4 regions of the Acidovorax cavernicola genome follow, and region 3 is predicted to be linked to each of the others. Evidence: predicted binding sites of a transcription regulator. Region 3 holds the regulator's gene; each other region holds the start of a gene.
The links. Region 3 encodes LexA, which represses DNA repair genes until DNA is damaged. Its sites were predicted from a motif close to ACTGTATNNNNATACAGT; they were not measured.
Positions count from the first base shown of each region.

Region 1: the regulator LexA is predicted to act here: its motif matches at 1,762-1,779, upstream of recA (recombinase RecA).
Region 2: the regulator LexA is predicted to act here: its motif matches at 1,878-1,895, upstream of imuA (translesion DNA synthesis-associated protein ImuA).
Region 4: the regulator LexA is predicted to act here: its motif matches at 1,841-1,858, upstream of D3H34_RS13770 (ATP-dependent helicase).

Region 1 covers NZ_QXMN01000012.1:54,330-57,533, forward strand. The annotation lists gene D3H34_RS12280 (SRPBCC family protein) at 1-92, opposite strand, end outside; gene recX (recombination regulator RecX) at 61-534, opposite strand; gene recA (recombinase RecA) at 589-1,698, opposite strand; gene D3H34_RS12295 (MarR family winged helix-turn-helix transcriptional regulator) at 1,845-2,330, shown strand; gene D3H34_RS12300 (response regulator transcription factor) at 2,396-3,070, shown strand; gene D3H34_RS12305 (sensor histidine kinase) at 3,126-3,204, shown strand, end outside.
Region 2 covers NZ_QXMN01000029.1:75,811-79,014, reverse strand. The annotation lists gene D3H34_RS21220 (LysR substrate-binding domain-containing protein) at 1-880, shown strand, start outside; gene D3H34_RS21215 (CmcJ/NvfI family oxidoreductase) at 905-1,738, opposite strand; gene imuA (translesion DNA synthesis-associated protein ImuA) at 1,910-2,719, shown strand; gene D3H34_RS21205 (Y-family DNA polymerase) at 2,688-3,204, shown strand, end outside.
Region 3 covers NZ_QXMN01000001.1:268,612-271,815, reverse strand. The annotation lists gene adk (adenylate kinase) at 1-446, shown strand, start outside; gene D3H34_RS01275 (asparaginase) at 482-1,474, opposite strand; gene lexA (transcriptional repressor LexA) at 1,548-2,231, shown strand; gene D3H34_RS01265 (hypothetical protein) at 2,379-2,759, shown strand; gene D3H34_RS01260 (D-2-hydroxyacid dehydrogenase family protein) at 2,923-3,204, shown strand, end outside.
Region 4 covers NZ_QXMN01000014.1:114,966-118,169, reverse strand. The annotation lists gene D3H34_RS13780 (YoaK family protein) at 1-602, opposite strand, end outside; gene corA (magnesium/cobalt transporter CorA) at 659-1,645, opposite strand; gene D3H34_RS13770 (ATP-dependent helicase) at 1,871-3,204, shown strand, end outside.

The sequences.
Region 1 (3,204 bases), on a different contig from region 3:
TAGGCGTCGCGCCATTCGCAGTTCACGCGCTGCGTGATGACGCGGGAAGGCGCGCCACCTTCATTCTTCGTGATCGTCGTCGGCTGTGTCATCGAACTCGCTCCTGAGCACCTTGGACACGACGGCGCCCGAGAAACCGCGCGCCATCAGGAATCGCATCTGCTTCGCGCGCTCCTTCGCATCGGCGGGCGGCGCCTCGAAGCGGCGGCGCCACAGGGCCGTGGCGCGCTCGACTTCGGTTTCCTGCAAGCCGGCCACCGCTTCGGCGATGGCTTCGGGCGCGATGCCCTTGGCCTGCAGTTCCTGCTTCACGCGCAACGCGCCCGAGCGGGCGGCGCGCTGGTTCAGCACCGAGGCCACGACGCGCGGCTCGCTGATGAAGTCCTTGGCGGCCAGTTCATCGAGCGCCTTGGCCAGCGTGCCGGGCTCTTCCTCGTGCTTCGCCAACTTGCGCTCCAGCTCCGCGCGCGAATGCTCGCGCTGGCTCAGGAGGCGCAGCGCGCGGCCTTTGAGGGAGGGGGCGCTGAAAGCCATTCGGTGAGTCGCTCACGCGGCCCTCGCAGTGCGCAAGGGCCGCCTTCATTGAACTTACTCCGCCGCCTTGTCAGCCTTCGATGCCTTGGCGGGCTTCTCGGCCTTCTCGGGTTCGGCGCCGGCATCGGCGGCCAGCAGCGGGATGCCCAGCGACTCGCGCACCTTGTTCTCGATCTCGCGCGACAGCTCGGGGTTCTCGCGCAGGAACTCGCGGGCGTTGTCGCGGCCCTGGCCGATCTTCTCGCCGTTGTAGGCGTACCAGGCGCCCGACTTGTCGATGATCTTGGCGTTCACGCCCATGTCGATGATCTCGCCCTCGCGGCTGATGCCCTCGCCGAACAGGATGTCGAACTCGGCCGTCTTGAACGGGGGCGAGACCTTGTTCTTCACCACCTTCACCTTGGTTTCGTTGCCGATGGCCTCGTCACCCTTCTTGATGGTGCCGATGCGGCGGATGTCCAGGCGCACCGAGGCGTAGAACTTCAGCGCATTGCCGCCGGTGGTGGTTTCGGGCGAGCCGAACATCACGCCGATCTTCATGCGGATCTGGTTGATGAAGATGACCATGCAGTTGGTCTTCTTGATCGTGGCCGTGAGCTTGCGCAGCGCCTGGCTCATCAGGCGGGCCTGCAGGCCGGGCAGCGAGTCGCCCATTTCGCCTTCGATTTCGGCCTTGGGCGTGAGCGCGGCGACCGAGTCGACCACGATCAGGTCGACGGCACCCGAGCGCACCAGCGAATCGACGATTTCCAGGGCCTGCTCGCCGGTGTCGGGCTGGCTGATCAGCAGGTCCGACAGGTTCACGCCGAGCTTCTGGGCGTACTGCACGTCGAGGGCGTGTTCGGCGTCGACGAAGGCACAGGTGCCGGCCTGCTTCTGCATGGCGGCGATGACCTGCAGCGTGAGCGTGGTCTTGCCCGAGGATTCCGGGCCGTAGATTTCCACGACGCGGCCGCGCGGCAGGCCGCCGACGCCCAGCGCGATGTCCAGGCCCAGCGAGCCGGTGGAGACCACCTGGATGTCTTCCAGCGCCTCGCCTTCGCCGAGCCGCATGATGGTGCCCTTGCCGAACTGCTTTTCGATCTGGGCCAGCGCGGCCTGGAGAGCCTTGGCCTTTTCGCTGTTGGCGCCTGCGATGCTCGAACCCTTGACGACTGCGTCCATGTGGAAATCTCCTTGAAAATCAACGATGTATGTGTTGCCTCATCCATCTGCTTTTAACCACAGGCTGGATGCTTGAACAGTAGTGTAGGGGCTCATGGTGTTTCGCAAACTCACTTTATGGTCAGTTTGCCTTACGATCTGCCGCCATGGCCGACCCCGCCTTTCCCACCGATCCCGACGCCTGGCGACAGACCCACCTGGGCCGCCTGCTGGGCCATGCAATGCGCCGCTTCGACGAGCGCGTGCTGGCGCTCATGGCGCACGACATCGAGGTGCCGCTGGCACTGTCGAACCTCGCGGCGCGCGCGCAGGTGAGCGCGGCGCACATCCACATCACGCGGCACCTGGCACGCGAAGGTTCGCGCCTGACCGAGCTGGCCGAGCGCGCCGGCATGACCAAGCAGGCCATGGGCGCGCTGGTCGACCAGTGCGAGGCCTGGGGGCTGGTCACGCGCGGGCCCGACCCGCTCGACGCGCGCGCCCGGCGCGTGCTGTTCACGGCGGACGGACTGGCCTGGCTCGACGCCTTCCGACGCGCCGTCACGCAGGCCGAGCGCGAGTTCCGCGCCAGCGTGGGCGACGAGATCGCCACCGTGGTAACCATCGGACTCGAAGCCTACACAGCGGGCTAGACTTCGCCCAGGGACAACGTGCGCCGAGAGGCGCCGAGACTGATTGAGAGCCGGAGGTGGCGCACATGCGGATACTGATTGCCGAAGACGACCAGGTGCTGGCCGATGCCCTGCTGCGCAGCCTGCGCACCTCGGGCGCGGCGGTCGATCATGTGGCCAACGGCTCGCAGGCCGACACCGCGCTCATGACCCACAGCGAGTTCGACCTGCTGATCCTCGACCTCGGGCTGCCCAGCCTGCACGGCATCGAGATCCTCAAGCGCCTGCGCGCGCGCGGCTCGCAGCTGCCGGTGCTGGTGCTCACGGCGGCCGACAGCGTGGAAGAGCGCGTGAAGGGCCTGGACCACGGCGCCGACGACTACATGGCCAAGCCCTTCAGCCTGCAGGAACTCGAGGCGCGCGTGCGTGCCCTCACGCGGCGCGGCATGGGCGCCACCAGCAACGCGATCCGCCACGGTCCGCTGGTCTACGACCAGGCCGGCCGCGTGGCGACCATCGACGGCAAGATGATCGAACTGTCGGCGCGCGAACTGGGCCTGCTCGAGGTGCTGCTGCAGCGCGCCGGCCGGCTGGTCAGCAAGGACCAGCTGGTGGACCGGCTGTGCGAATGGGGCGAAGAGGTGAGCATCAACGCCATCGAGGTCTACATCCACCGCCTGCGCAAGAAGATCGAGAAGGGACCGGTGCGCATCGCGACGGTGCGCGGGCTGGGCTACTGCCTCGAGAAGATTCCGTCCTGATGCCTGCCGCGAACCCGCGGCCAGCGTCGCGCCGCCCGGACGGCGGGAGGCGCGCATGAAGCTCTTCCAGCGCGCCCAGCGCTCCCTGTTCGGGGAAATCCTCGACTGGATGCTCACGCCGCTGCTGCTGCTCG
Region 2 (3,204 bases), on a different contig from region 3:
CGTCGCGGTCGGGCGGCGCATGAGCATCTCGCTGGCGGCGCAGGACCTGTGCCTCACGCAGTCGGCGGTCAGCAAGCAGGTCCATGCACTGGAAGAGCAGCTCGGCGTGAAGCTGCTGGTGCGCGGTCATCGGTCGATCGCCTTCACCGCCGAGGGCGAGCGGCTCTTTCGCAGCGCCGACGGCGCGGTGCAGCAGTTGCAGGACGTGATGGGCGGCATCCGCCAGACCAGCGAGCAGCGCCCCGTGACGCTCAGCGCCAGCATCGGCATGACCGGCCTGTGGCTGCTGCCGCGGCTCAGCCGGGTGCAGAAGCTGCATCCGGGTGTGGACGTGCGGGTCTCGGCCAACAACCGGCTCGCCGACCTGCGCAACGACGGCATCGACCTGGCGATCCGCTACACCACGCCCGCGCTGGCACCGGCGGGGGCGCTGAGGCTCTTCGGGGAGACGGTGGCGCCCGTGGCGCATCCCTCCCTCGGGCTCACGCCGCTGCGCACGGCCGATGCCGTGTCGCACCTGTGCCTGCTCGACTTCGACGATCCGCAGCACCCGTGGCTGCAGTGGAACGACTGGCTGGCCTCGGTCGGCTGGGCCGATGCCAAGCCGCAGGCCGTGCTGCACTTCAACCAGTACGACCAGCTGATCCAGGCCGCGCTGGCCGGGCAGGGCGTGGCGCTGGGGCGGCTCGAACTGATCCAGTCGCTGCTCGACGACAGGCGCCTGGTGCGCGTGGATTCACCGGCGCCCGTGCAGGCCTCGGGACATGCGTACTGGTTGATCCAGGCCGAAGACGCGCCGCGCGAAGAGGTTCGTCATGTGGCCGCCTGGCTGGTGGCCGAGGCGCGGCAGTCACGCGGGGCCGGGGATGCCGCTGTCTGAGCGGCAGTGCGGAGCCGTCCGGCGTCATTCGAACACCACCAGGCAGCGGGCCTCGATGCTCTGGCGCAGTGGCGCATCGGCCGGTGCATCGGGGTGGTCGAAGGCCGCATGCGGCGTGTAGCGCGAGACGCCGCTGAGCTGCGAGTCGTACTGCTTGAAGACCAGCGCCTCGTGCCGATCCATCGCAGAGAAGTAGGACCAGCGGTGCGCCGGTGAATGCGTGGCCAGGTAGATCTCGCCGGTGCGTTGCGGGTAGCGCACCTCGGCGGTGACCAGGTCTTTCGCCATCACCGAACGGGCATCGCAGACCGCCAGCGGCGTGTCCAGCACCGGCCCCCTGATCGAGCGCCAGACGTTGACGATGCAATAGCGCCGCACGGCCGCCGCTTCGTCGGGGTCGGTCAGCACCATGCCGAGCCGGCGGCGGCCCGAATCTTCGGTGTAGTCGTTGTGGATGCGGCCGTTGGCGGCAGCCTTGCCGTTGGTGGCGCGGCGCCCGAAGCTCAATGCCGTGCGGTCGGCCTCGCGCTGGCGCACCAGGTGATCGAACACATGGGCCCGCGTGCCGCCCGTGACCGCCAGCGCCAGCTCGGCCACCTCGCGGTGGTAGACGGCGGTGACCTCGGCGTCGTCGAGGAAGTCGCGCACGGTCGTGGGCGCATCGCGCAGCACGAAGCCTTCGCGCTCGATGTCGGTTGGCGTCGCGGCCGCGCGGGCATCGGCGATCGGCATCGGGCGCAGTTCGTAGGTGCCGCTTTCCCAGGGGGTGTCGGGCGGTGGCGCAAAGGTGTAGCTGAAGGGGCGCAATGCGCTGGGCTGCAGGTAGTTCAGGCCGGCGGTGACGGTGGGGTGGTTCATGCGGGGCTCCTTTGCATGGCATTGGAGCGAAAGCGAGGCGGCGGCTCAAACGACTTCTTCGCGCCTTGGCATGAACAACAGGAATATGAAGTGCCGCTTCCCGAAGAAAGCTTTCTTCTTTCTTGCCAGGCCGGGAAATACTGTATAAAAATACAGTTAACAGTTGCAATCATGGGCCTCCCTTTCCTCGACTCCTTTTCCACCGCCGCGGGCCGCGGCGTCTGGCATGCCGACGAACTCGGTTTGGCCGACGCGCAGGTCGTGGCCACCGGGCATGCCGCGCTCGACGCCGAGCTGCCCGGCGGCGGCTGGCCCGTGGGTGCGATGACGGAGTTGCTGCAGGCCACGCCCGAGGCCCATGTCTGGCGGCTGCTGCTGCCCGCGCTGGCGCAGGCGGTGGAAGCGCGGGGCGGGCCGGTGGTGCTGGTCGGCGCACCCTACGAACCCTGCGGCGCCGCGCTGGCAGCGCAGGGGCTGCCGGTGGAGGCGTTGATGTGCGTGCGCAGCGAGGCGCCGGCCGCGCGGCTGTGGGCCTGCGAGCAGGCGCTGCGCTGCGCCGAGATCGCCGCCGTCGTCGCCTGGCTGCCGCAGGCCCGCGTGGGCGAGCTGCGGCGGCTGCAGCTGGCGGCGGCGCAGCACGAGGTGCTGCTGTTCGTGTGCCGGCCCGAGGCGGTGGCGCTGTCGGCCTCGCCTGCACGACTGCGCCTGCGTGCCGAACGCTGCGCGGACGATCCGGCGCAGATCGCGCTGCACATCCTCAAGCGCCGGGGGCCGCCGCTGGCCGCGCCGGTGCGGGTACCGGCGCGCAACGCCCGCATGAGCGCGCTGCTGGCCGCCGCCCGCGTGCGGCGCCAGCTGCGCCTGCAACCGCAGGAGGGCGCGGCGGTGGCTCCGGCTGCCGCGCCGTCGGCCACGGTGGTGCGCATCGACGCGTGGAAGGGAGGTTCGGATGCACTGGATCGCCTTGCAATGGTCGTCTGAGGCCGAGGCGTCCGATGCGGCGGACATGCCCCCGCCCGAAGCCCTGGGCTGGTGGGCGCTGCAGTTCACGCCGCACGTCACCTGGCAGGACGAGGCGCTGATGCTCGAAGTCTCGGCCTGCGAACGCCTGTGGGGCGGCCGCGCGCCGCTGATGCGCCAGCTGCTGGCCCTCAACCCCGCGCCCGACGCGCGCATGCTCGGCGCACAGGGCGCCACCAGCCTGATCGCGCTGGCGCGGCTGCGCCTGTTCGCGCGCAACGAAAACCGGCCTGCCGAAGTACCGGCCGGCCTGCCGCTGGACACACTCACCGCCGCGCGTGACCACCTCGACCTGCTCGCGCGCCTGGGCTGCCGCACCTGGGGCGAGGTGGCGGCACTGCCGCGCGGTGGCCTTGCGCGGCGCTTCGGCGCGGGGCTGCGCGAGGCGCTCGACATCGCCTGGGGCCTGCGCCCCGAAAGCCACGCCTGGCTCACGCTGCCCGATG
Region 3 (3,204 bases):
GCATCGCGCAGCCCGACTGCAACGGCGGCTTCCTGTTCGACGGTTTCCCCCGCACCATTCCGCAGGCCGACGCCATGAAGGCGGCCGGCGTCAAGCTCGACTATGTGCTCGAGATCGATGTGCCCTTCGGCGACATCATCGAACGCATGAGCGGCCGCCGCTCGCACCCGGCTTCGGGGCGCACGTACCACGTCAAGTTCAACCCGCCCAAGGCAGAAGGCAAGGACGACGTGACCGGTGAAGAACTGATCCAGCGTGAAGACGACAAGGAAGAGACCGTGCGCAAGCGGCTCGACGTCTACAGCCAGCAGACCCGTCCGCTGGTGGACTACTACTCGGCCTGGGCCAAGGCCGACCCGGCCGCCGCGCCGAAGTACCGCGCCATCCAGGGCGTGGGCACGGTCGACGAGATCACGCAGCGCGCCCTTGCCGCACTGAACAGCTGATCCAACGAACGGCTGACGGCTGAGCCGTCAGCCTCTCAGTCGCCCTCCGACGCAGGCAGGGCGACCACTCCCAACAGTTCCAACACCAGCGCAACCCGCGCCTTGCCCGGCGTGAGTGCGCCCGCATCCCGCAGCCCGTCGCCGGGCTTCGGCAGGATGCGTCCGTTCGTGCAGCGCGTGGCGCGCAGCACCGCGACGCCTGAGGCCTGCGCCTTCAGCGCCTCAGCCTCCAATGTGTGGTGCACGGTGCCGTTTCCGGTCGCGGCCACGACCAGTCCGCGCAAGGGCGCTGCCGTTGGCGACGGCAGCAAGAGCGCCTCGACGATCGCGCCGCTTGCGCCCGCGTGGCTCATGACGATCTCGACGCGAGGCCACGGCTTGGACACAGCCTCCAGGCGTGCGGCATCGAGCGACGCCCCCAACGGCCACGCGCGCACGCGCCGAACCTCGCCCTCCTCCACGTAGCCGACCGGCCCGGCATCGGCCGACGCAAAGGCATCGAGGCGATAGGTGTGCACCTTCTGCACGTCGAGCCCGCTGTGAATCGTGCCTGCACACACCACGGTCACGCCCTGCGCACCTGTCGTCGATGCCACCACGAGCGCATCGCGCACGTTCTGCGGACCGTCAGGCGACAAGGCCGTCGCCGGACGCATCGCGCAGGTCAGCACCACCGGCTTGATCGGTGCCAGCACGGCATGCAAGAAGAAAGCCGTTTCCTCCAGCGTGTCGGTGCCGTGCGTGATCACGATGCCCGCCACGTCGGGCTGCGCCAGCCAGTGCGCGCAACGCTCGGCCAGCCGGCGCCAGGTGTCGGCGTCCATGTCCTTGCTGTCGAGCTGTGCGACCTGCTCCGCCACCAGCGTCACGCCAGCCGGCGCTTCGATGCCGCCCAGTAGGTCTGCCACGCCCACCTGCCCCGCTGTGTAGCCGATGTTGTCGCCACTGCTGGCCGCCTTGCCGGCAATGGTGCCGCCGGTGCCCAGCACCACTACACGGCGCATCTCGGACGAAGAGGAATGAGTCATGACTTGTCAACTTTTGAAAACTGGTTAAAAATACAGGTACTGGATATCTAGCCAGTGCCGCAAGGAAACCACTATGCAGTTCGCAGTGAAGCTTACCGCCCGCCAGCAGCAGATCCTGGACCTGATCCAGGGCGCCATCGCACGCACCGGTGCGCCGCCCACGCGCGCCGAAATCGCCAACGAGCTGGGCTTCAAGTCGGCCAACGCCGCCGAAGAGCACCTGCAGGCACTGGCCCGCAAGGGCGTCATCGAACTCGTCAGCGGCACCTCGCGCGGCATCCGCCTCAAAGGCGATGCACTGCGCTCGCTCCACGAAACGCGCCACCGCGAAGGCAACCAGTTCTCGCTCTCGCTGCCCGGCATGGCCCAGCTCGCGCTGCCGCTCATCGGCCGTGTCGCGGCGGGCTCGCCCATCCTGGCGCAAGAGCACGTCGACCAGACCTACTACGTCGAGAACACGCTGTTCCAGCGCCAGCCCGACTACCTGCTCAAGGTGCGCGGCATGTCGATGCGCGACGCCGGCATCATGGACGGCGACCTGCTCGCCGTGCAGGCCACCAAGGAAGCACGCAACGGGCAGATCGTGGTGGCTCGCCTCGGCGAGGAAGTCACCGTCAAGCGCCTGAAGCGCAACAAGCAGGTGATCGAGCTGCACGCCGAGAACCCCGACTACCCGACCATCATCGTCCAGCCCGGCGAACCTTTCGAAATCGAAGGCCTCGCGGTCGGCCTCATCCGCAACACCATGCTGATGTAGGCCCCGGGCCTGCTGCTGCCCATAAGCAGCAGTACCTCATCCGGCCGCGACAGGTGGCGGGCGTATGGCGCGAAGTCGCCATCACCCTGTTGCGGCCGATTCAAGAAATCCTGCCTGTGTTCAACCTCATACTTTTTTGGAGTTCACATGGGAATCGCCCTCCTCGCCATCGCCGACATCTGGTCGCCCCTGCAATCGCTGGCCACCCGCTGGATGCCCGCCCGCCGCTCTTCGCGCGGTGACAGCAGCGACGCGGCCGCTGGCCTGCGCTACGTGGCCGTGCGTCCGGCCTGCACGGCGCGCACCGCCGGCAGTCCTGCGCCGACAACGTCGCCCTCCGCCGCCACGCCCGCTCGTCCGCTGCGCGTGGTCCGCGTGGTCGACCGGCAAGGCTCGCAGCGTGGCTGCGCCAACCGGGTCGTTATCTCCGGCCGCATGGCGGACGTGTGCGCCGAGCTCGACCGGCTCGCCGCGCTGGAAGCGGCGGAAACCGGGAGCGGCACGCCCCGCCCCAGCTGCCTGCACTGAGACGGTGCAAACGAATCCGCCGTGTCTGCGCCATCCGCGCCCCCTGTGCATGGTGGATTCACCTTCTCCCGCCTGAAGCAGGCGCTCCGGGCACCACAAGGCGCCGGGTATCCAAACGTTCACACGTGCGACGTGCCGATGCTGCGAGGCACAATGGCACGCCATGAACATTGTGATCCTCGACGATTACCAGGACGCCGTGCGCAAGCTGCAGTGCGCCGCCAAGCTGGACGCGTACGCCGCCAAGGTCTACACCAACACGGTCAAGGGCATCGGTCAACTGTCGGTTCGCCTCAAGGACGCGGACGTCATCGTGCTCATCCGCGAGCGCAGCCAGATCTCCCGGCAACTGATCGAGAAGCTGCCCAAGCTCAAGCTGATTTCCCAGACCGGCCGCGTCGGCGGCCACATCGACGTCACGGCCTGCACCGAGCGTGGCGTGGCG
Region 4 (3,204 bases), on a different contig from region 3:
ACCAGGCCGCCGCAGCGGCGCAGCCTGCCGCGGTCGTGGCGCACCGGCAGCGGTGTGGACGGGGCGCGTCGGTTCCAGTAGAGCATCTTGCCCAGCTCGATGCCCACGTCGGTGATGTTGCCGGTCATGTGGGTGGTGCGCGTGCTGCCGCCCGAGGTCTTCGACGCCACGGCGTTCTGCAGCCCCATGATGAACGACAGCAGCAGCACGGTGAGCGGTACCGCGAACGGCGTGGCCCAGGTCAACGTGATGGCGCCGGCGAGCCCGAACGGGAACATCAGCGCGGCCTCCAGCAGCAGCGGCAGCGCATACACGCCATGCAGCCGGTGCTGCCGCGCCCAGTTCACCAGCACCGCGCAGGCCGCGGCGCCGGTCACGAACGCCAGGATCGCACCGAGCGCGTTCAGCAGCAGGGTGAGGTTCCCGAGCACCATGCCGTCCGCCAGCTGCGAGGCGAAGCCGGTCATGTGCGAGGTGTACATGTGGAGCACGAGGAAGCCGCCCGCATTCACGGCGCCGGCGTTGAAGGCCAGCAGCAGGCCGAGCGCGGTGTTCGTCGACGGCGCCCGGTGGCGGTTGGTGAGGAAGCGAAGTCTGCGCACGGGGCTCTCCAGGTCGGCTGCCTGCCGGCGGCCACTCTAGCACCCGATCTCAGGTGCTACTTGAGCCAGCCGCGCCGGCGGAAGTACCACATCGGCACCAGCGCGCTCGCCGCCATCAGCAGCAGCGCATACGGATAGCCGACCTGCCAGTCGAGTTCGGGCATGTACTTGAAGTTCATGCCGTAGATGCTCGCGATCAGCGTGGGCGGCAGCAGCGCGACGCTGGCCACCGAGAAGATCTTGATGGTCTTGTTCTGGTTGATGTTGATGAAACCGACGGTCGCATCCATCAGGAAGTTGATCTTGTCGAAGAGGAAGGCCGTGTGGTTGTCCAGCGATTCGATGTCGCGCAGGATCTGCCGCGCCTCTTCGAACTGCTCGGCGTTGAGCATCTTGCTGCGCATCATGAAGCTCACGGCGCGGCGTGTGTCCATCACGTTGCGGCGGATGCGGCCGTTCAAGTCTTCCTGCCGCGCGATGGCGCCGAGCACCTCGCCGGCCAGCTCGTCGCTGACGTTGCCCGACAGCACCTTCTTGCCGGCCACTTCGAGTTCGTCGTAGATGTTCTCCAGCGTGTCGGCCGAGTATTCGGCGTCGGCGTCGAAGAGCTTGAGCATCACTTCCTTGGCGTCTTCGATCAGCCCCGGCGCGCGGCGCGCGCGCATGCGCAGCAGGCGGAACACGGGCACGTCTTCGTCGTGGATCGAGAACAGCACGCCGCGGCTGCGCAGGTCGATGTTGTGCTGGTTCAGGATGAAGGCGACGCGCACGGTGCGCGGGTTCTCGTCGTCGTCGATCAGGAAGTCGGAGCGGATGTGCAGTTCGCCGTTGTCTTCCTCGTAGAAGCGGGCCGACTCCTCGATGTCCTCGTCCATCGCGTCTTCGGGAATCGAGAGGCCGTAGTACTGCTTGATCCAGCGCTTCTCTTCGAGCGTCGGCGATTCGAGGTCGACCCAGATCGGCTGGAACTTGGAGAGCTCTTCGAGCGACTCGATCTCTTCCTGGACGAGACGGCCGTTGGCGAGCGTAAAGATATTGAGCATGGGCTCACTCCCGGGGGTGACTGAACGATGGGCGAGGGAGGGGCGCTTTCAATTCCCGCAGACCCGGCGTCAGTACATCACGCGCGGCGTCGGAAGGGAGTTGAAAGCTGCCGAGACGGGGCGGTTTCCATGGGGAGTCTCCGGTTGCAGCGAGGCGCGATTATGTCACTGGCCACAGGGCAGCAAGGCACCTGAACTGGACGGACATACAGTACAGTCGTGCCCATGCAGACCCCTGCGTCCCCCGTTCTTTCCGCCCCTCCTAAGACGCAAGCCGAGCGCCTGGCCGCGGCGCTCGCCGCGCTCAACGACGACCAGCGCGCGGCGGTGGAACACGGCGTGGGCGCGGCAGTCGGCGGCGACCAACGGCCGCTGCTCGTGATCGCCGGCGCCGGCTCGGGCAAGACCAGCACGCTGGCGCATCGGGTCGCGCACCTGATCGCGGGCGGGGTCGATCCGCAGCGCCTGCTGCTGCTCACCTTCTCGCGCCGCGCGGCGCAGGAAATGGAGCGCCGCGCGGGTCAGGTGCTGGCGCGGGTGCTGGGCCTGAAGTCGGAGCGGCCGCCGGCGCTGCCGTGGGCCGGCACCTTCCACGGCATCGGCGCGCGGCTGCTGCGCGAATACGCCGCCCAGATCGGACTCGACGAGAACTTCACCATCCACGACCGCGGCGACGCCGAAGACCTGATGGGGCTGGTGCGGCACGAGCTCGGGCTGTCTTCCACGGTCAACCGCTTTCCACGCAAGGGCACCTGCCTGTCGATCTACTCGCGCTGCGTCAACACGCGCGCGCCGCTGGCCGTCGTGCTGAACGAGACCTTTCCCTGGTGCGCGGAGTGGGAGGCCGAACTCAAGAACCTGTTCGGCGCGTACGTCGAGGCCAAGCAGCAGCAGAACGTGCTCGACTACGACGACCTGCTGCTCTACTGGGCCGAGATGGTCGCCGAGCCCGCGCTGGCCGCGCACGTCGGCGCGCGCTTCGACCATGTGCTGGTCGACGAATACCAGGACACCAACCTGCTGCAGGCCGCGATCCTGCAGGCGATGAAGCCCGACGGGCGCGGCGTGACGGTGGTGGGAGACGACGCACAGTCGATCTACTCGTTCCGCGGCGCCACGGTGCGCAACATCCTCGACTTTCCCTCGCAGTTCACGCAGGAGGCGCGTGTCGTCACGCTGGAGCGCAACTACCGCTCGACGCAGCCGATCCTCGACGTGTCGAACCGCGTCATCGCGCAGGCCGCCGAGCGGCACGCCAAAACGCTGTGGACCGACAAGCCCTCGGCCGGCAAGCCGGTGCTGGTGCTCGTGCCCGACGAGGCCGGGCAGGCACGTTGGGTGGCCGACAAGATCCTGGCGCACCGCGAAGGCGGGCTGGCGCTGAAGTCGCAGGCGGTGCTGTTTCGCACCTCGTCGCACAGCGCGGCGCTCGAACTGGAGCTGGCGCGGCGCAACATCCCGTTCGTGAAGTTCGGCGGGCTCAAGTTTCTCGAAGCCTCGCATGTGAAGGACCTGCTCGCCGTGCTGCGCTTCGCGCAGAACCCGCGGGGGCGCATGGC